2 regions of the Kosakonia radicincitans DSM 16656 genome follow, and region 2 is predicted to be linked to the other one. Evidence: predicted binding sites of a transcription regulator. Region 2 holds the regulator's gene; the other holds the start of a gene.
The links. Region 2 encodes PhoB, which activates phosphate uptake and scavenging genes when phosphate is short. Its sites were predicted from a motif close to CTGTCATAAAACTGNCNNAT; they were not measured.
Positions count from the first base shown of each region.

Region 1: glpT (glycerol-3-phosphate transporter) is a predicted target of PhoB. The motif match lies at 2,040-2,059, and genes of this name have one in related genera.

Region 1 covers NZ_CP018016.1:1,717,611-1,720,732, reverse strand. The annotation lists gene glpQ (glycerophosphodiester phosphodiesterase) at 1-550, opposite strand, end outside; gene glpT (glycerol-3-phosphate transporter) at 563-1,915, opposite strand; gene glpA (anaerobic glycerol-3-phosphate dehydrogenase subunit A) at 2,189-3,122, shown strand, end outside.
Region 2 covers NZ_CP018016.1:4,394,094-4,397,215, reverse strand. The annotation lists gene sbcC (exonuclease subunit SbcC) at 1-211, opposite strand, end outside; gene sbcD (exonuclease subunit SbcD) at 208-1,410, opposite strand; gene phoB (phosphate response regulator transcription factor PhoB) at 1,612-2,301, shown strand; gene phoR (phosphate regulon sensor histidine kinase PhoR) at 2,323-3,122, shown strand, end outside.

The DNA.
Region 1 (3,122 bases), 2.7 Mb from region 2:
TCGCAGCAATGTCCTTGCCTTCCTGATGATGGAACCACGGCGCTTTGATTTCCGGGTAGATACCGATATTTTTGCCCGTGGAGTGGTTCAACCCCTGCACAAACTCAATCTCTTCGGCAAAGGTATGAATGCGGAATTCCGATTTGCCCATCGGAAAGCGCCCCGGAAAGAGCTGCACTTTCTTGCCGTTTTCCACATCAAAGCCTTCGGTAAACTTCAGCGAACGAATTTCGTCCAGCGTAAAGTCGATGGCGTAAAAGCGGCCATCTTTACGGGCGCGCTGCGGAAAACGCTCCGCCACATCGGTCACGCGATCCAGATAGTGATCGTGCAGGACAACCAACTGGTCGTCTTTGGTCATCACCAGATCCTGCTCGAGATAATCGGCGCCCTGCGCATAAGCCATCGCTTTTGCCGGTAATGTGTGCTCCGGCAGATAGCCGCTTGCACCGCGATGGGCAATCACGATTTTCTCCGCCGCCAGCGCCTGGCTGGCAAATAAACCGGCTAGTAACAGGCCGGTTGTGATACGGGTAAAGGTGGTTTTCATCTGCACTCCCTTTTACTGACGGCGCGCCAGCATCTCAGCATGGTGACGTTTTTCGCCCAGCATCACGATAATCAGCAACAAAACGGCGAGAATGCTGCCGCCGATCATCACCATAAAACCGCCATCCCAGCCGAAGAAATCAACGGTATAACCGACAATGGCACTGGCGGCGACAGAACCGCCGAGGTAGCCAAACAATCCGGTAAACCCGGCTGCCGTACCTGCCGCTTTTTTCGGTGCCAGCTCCAGTGCATGCAGACCAATCAGCATCACCGGGCCATAAATCAGGAAGCCAATGACGATCATACAGACCATATCTACCGTCGGATTGCCCGCCGGGTTCAGCCAGTAAACAATAGTCGCGATTGTCACCAGCGTCATAAAGAACACGCCGGTCGCGCCGCGATTGCCACGGAACACTTTGTCCGACATCCAGCCGCAGAGCAGCGTGCCGGGAATACCCGCGTACTCATACAAAAAATAGGCCCACGAGGATTTATCCAGCGCGAAGTGCTTCACTTCTTTCAGGTAAGTTGGCGACCAGTCGAGAATGCCGTAACGCAGCAGATATACGAACACGTTAGCCACGGCGATGTACCACAACAGCTTGTTCGGCAGGATGTACTGCATAAAAATCTGCTTCGCCGACAGCTCTTCTTCGTGCTTGTCACTGTAATCATCCGGGTAGTCGTTTTTGTACTCTTCGATCGGCGGCAAACCGCAGGATTGCGGCGTATCACGCATCAGAGCAAAGGCGATAATCGCCACCAGAATCGCGCCAAAGGCTGGCATATACAGCGCTGCACGCCAGTCGTTAAACCAGGCCATCCCTAACAAAAACAGCAGTGGCGGAATACCGCCGCCAACGTTATGCGCGCAGTTCCACACAGAAACAACGCCGCCGCGCTCCTTCTGCGACCACCAGTGCACCATCGTACGTCCACACGGCGGCCAGCCCATCCCCTGGAACCAACCGCATAAAAAGAGCAGCACAAACATGATCATAATGCTGGAGGTGGCCCAGGGCACAAAGCCCATAAACAGCATCACGGCAGCAGCAAGAATCAGCCCGGCGGGCAGAAACACGCGCGGATTCGAACGATCCGATACCGAGCCCATGATGAATTTCGAAAAGCCGTAGGCAATCGAGATACCTGAAAGCGCAAACCCCAGATCGCCACGGGAGAACCCCTGTTCAACGAGGTACGGCATGGCCAAGGCAAAGTTTTTACGCACCAGATAATAGGCAGCGTAACCAAAAAAAATGCCGAGGAAAATTTGCCAGCGCAGCCGCCGATAAAGCGGGTCGATTTGCGCGTCCGGCAGACGCGAAAGATGGGGGGCAGGTTTAAAAATACTCAACATAGCGGCCTCCGTGGCGCGGTAAGACTCATTTCGGGCAAGAATGAGTGAAAACGAACATTACGAAAGTTATTCGCGGCGGATTGTAGAGAAAGTTTTACGTAGAGAGAACGGGTTGTCGCAATAAATGTTACAGAAATATGACAAGAGTCTAATTTCACGCATGAAAGCGCGTTCGACTTTCGTTATTTGCTCGAATATGCGCGATATCAAACAAACCACACTCATGGTGTGGCTAAATGGTTGCATCTGAAAGTCGGCCACAGGGACGCGAAGATGCATAACTCTCCTGATTACGATGTGATTATTATTGGCGGCGGAGCCACCGGTGCCGGGATAGCCCGTGACTGCGCTCTGCGCGGACTGCGCGCGGTGCTGATCGAACGTCACGACATCGCCACCGGCGCAACTGGCCGCAACCACGGCCTGCTGCACAGCGGGGCGCGCTATGCGGTCACTGATAACGAATCTGCGCGCGAATGCATTGCAGAGAACCAAATCCTCAAACGCATTGCCCGTCACTGCGTTGAACCCACCGATGGTCTGTTCATTACGTTGCCGGAAGATGATTTGGTCTATCAAAGCCAGTTTATCAATTGCTGCCGGCAGGCAGGTATTCCGGCACAGGCGATTTCGCCGCAAGAAGCGCTGCGGTTAGAACCGAGCGTTAACCCGACGCTGCTCGGCGCTGTGCGGGTGCCGGATGGGACAGTGGATCCTTTCCGCCTGACCGCCAGCAATATGCTGGATGCGCGTGAGCACGGAGCAAAAATCCTTACTGGCCACGAAGTGTGCGGGTTGATTCGCCATGGCGATCGCGTGAGCGGCGTGAATCTCTGGCATCCTGCCAGCGGCGAAAATCTGCAACTTTACGCGCCAGTGGTGGTGAACGCTGCCGGGATCTGGGGCCAGCGCATCGCGGAATATGCCGATCTGCGCATTCGCATGTTCCCGGCCAAAGGCGCGCTGTTAATCCTCGATCACCGAATCAATCAGCGGGTTATTAACCGCTGCCGCAAACCTGCCGATGCCGATATTCTGGTGCCTGGCGACACCATTTCACTGATCGGCACCACCTCCACGCACATTGATTACGCCGATATCGATAACGTCCGCGTGACGCCGGAAGAGGTGGATATCCTGCTGCGGGAAGGGGAAAAACTGGCACCGGTAATGGCGCAAACGCGTATTCTGCGCGCCTATGCGGGCG
Region 2 (3,122 bases):
GATCGTTTTGCGATTGTGACAGGGTGCTAAGGCGCGGTGTTTCGTGGTACAGCGCCAGACAAATAGCATCGAGCAGGGTGGTTTTCCCTGCGCCCGTCGCGCCGGTAATGGCGAACAAACCGTTGCTGGCGAACGGCTCTTCGGTAAAGTCGATTTTCCATTCGCCTTTCAGCGAGTTGAGGTTTTTTAACCGCAAACTGAGGATCTTCATGCCTCTTTCTCCGCATCCAGCGCCTGGCGCGCTTCACTGAACAAGGCTTGCAGGCGCGCCGTTTGCATCTCGTCGATCTCTTCCTGCGCCAGGCGGCGGGCGAAGACCTCTTCAACTTTCAATTCACTGAGCGTTTCCCGCAGCTCTCCGGCGAGGATCCGCTCCCGCTGTTCGCGGCTGCGGCGCACCAGCAACACTTCGACGGGCAAATCTTCGGTAACTTGCTGGATTTTACGTTGCATATCAGCCAGATATTCGCGGCTTTCAATTTCAATATCCAGCCAGACTGGCGTGTCGGTGGACGCATCGCGCCACTGCTCAAGCTGGCGGCAAATCTCGGCGAAATCACCCTTGATTACGGCCAGCGGCTGCGTGGCCGGAATGTCGAGCGCGGTAACTTCCGCCAGCTTGCCATCGCTGAACGTGACCAGATTGACGCTTTTACGCTTTCCGGTTTCATCAAAACTCAGTGGGATCGGTGAACCGCAGTAGCGAATATGCTGCAGGCCGCCAATTTTCTGCGCGCGGTGAATATGTCCAAGCGCAATATAGTCGGCTGGCGGGAAATTCTCCGCCGGGAAGGCATCCAGGGTGCCGATATAGATGTCACGTACGGCGTCACTTTTGCTGGCACCGACGGTGGTCAAATGGCCGCTGGCGATAATCGGCAGCGCCTGCTCGCCGCGCAGAATGCAGGCGGCGTCATACTGCTTCTGGTAGTAATCGGTAATAGCCGCCAGCAGATGTTGCTGTTTTTCCTGCCCTGATAATCCGGCCTGGCTGATGACCATGTCACGCGGGCGTAAAAACGGTACCGGACAGAAAACGGCGCCGGGCGTGCCATCACGGCGATTGAGCCAGAATGGTGCGGCGCCGGCACTGGCGACCACGGTGGTTTTCAGGTAAGCGAGGATCTCTTTTGATTCGTTCAGCGTTGCCACGGAATCATGGTTGCCCGCCAGCACCACTAACTGGCAGCCGGTTTGCTGGAGTTTCACCACAAAGCGGTTATATAACTCGCGGGCATAACTGGGCGGAGAACCGGTATCAAAGATATCACCTGCAACAATAATGGCGTCCACCTGGTGCTGCTCTGCGGCATTCAGCAGCCAGTCGAGAAAGGCGTCATGTTCTGCAGCGCGGCTTTTGCTGTAAAAGTTCTGACCCAAATGCCAGTCTGAAGTGTGAATAATGCGCATAGCGATTCCGTGGCGAAAATGGATAAACGCGATTATAACATTCAGGGTGTTAGAGACATTAACTGCGTGAATATTCGCGCTGTCATAATGCTGCGGGCAGGGTCATCTGGTGGTCATGTTATTCATAAATCTGTCATAAAACTGACGCATAATGGCGCCGCTATACAAACTGACGACTTATACGAGAAAACAGGGCGAATTATGGCGAGACGAATTCTGGTCGTTGAAGATGAAGCACCGATCCGTGAAATGGTGTGCTTTGTGCTCGAGCAAAATGGTTTTCAACCGGTAGAAGCTGAAGATTATGACAGTGCGGTGAACCAACTTAACGAACCCTGGCCAGACTTGGTTTTACTGGACTGGATGTTGCCTGGCGGTTCCGGTATTCAGTTTATTAAGCACCTGAAACGCGAGGCCATGACCCGCGATATTCCGGTGATGATGCTGACGGCGCGTGGCGAAGAGGAAGATCGTGTACGCGGTCTGGAAACCGGTGCGGACGATTACATTACCAAGCCCTTCTCACCGAAAGAGCTGGTTGCCCGTATTAAAGCGGTTATGCGCCGTATTTCGCCGATGGCGGTGGAAGAAGTGATTGAAATGCAGGGACTTAGCCTCGATCCCTCTTCGCATCGCGTGATGACCGGCGAAAATCCGCTGGATATGGGGCCGACGGAGTTTAAACTCTTACACTTCTTTATGACCCACCCGGAACGCGTGTACAGTCGTGAACAACTGCTGAACCATGTCTGGGGAACCAATGTTTACGTCGAAGACAGAACGGTTGATGTCCATATTCGTCGCCTGCGCAAAGCGCTGGAACACAGCGGTCACGATCGTATGGTGCAAACAGTGCGCGGCACGGGATATCGTTTTTCGACCCGTTTCTGAAATTTGACAGGAGTGTGACGCGTGCTGGAACGGCTGTCATGGAAAAGGCTGGTGCTGGAGCTCCTCCTTTGTTGTCTACCTGCTTTTATACTCGGCGCGATTTTCGGTTACCTGCCCTGGTTTTTATTTGCCGCGGTAACCGGGCTGCTGATCTGGCATTTCTGGAATTTACTGCGCCTCTCCTGGTGGTTGTGGGTCGATAAAAGTATGACTCCACCGCCCGGCACGGGAAGCTGGGAGCCGCTGTTATACGGGCTGCACCAGATGCAGATGCGTAATAAAAAGCGGCGGCGCGAGCTGGGTAATCTCATCAAACGCTTTCGCAGCGGTGCGGAATCTCTGCCGGATGCGGTGATCCTCACCACCGAAGAAGGGTCTATTTTCTGGTGTAACGGCCTGGCACAACAGCTGCTGGGGCTGCGCTGGCCGGATGATAACGGGCAGAACATCCTGAACCTGCTGCGCTACCCTGAATTCACGCAGTATCTTAAAAAACAAGAATTTACCCGGCCACTGAATCTGGTGCTGAACAGCGGGCGCCATCTGGAGATCCGCGTGATGCCTTACAGCGAGCAGCAACTGCTGCTGGTGGCGCGCGATGTTACGCAGATGCACCAACTGGAAGGCGCGCGGCGTAACTTTTTCGCTAACGTCAGCCATGAATTGCGCACGCCGTTGACGGTGCTGCAAGGTTACCTGGAGATGATGCAGGAGCAGGCGCTGGAAGGCGCGCCGCGCGAAAAAGCGCTGCATACCATGCGTGAGCAAACATCGCGGATGGAAGGGCTGGTGCGCCAGCTGCTGACGCTGTCGAAGATTGA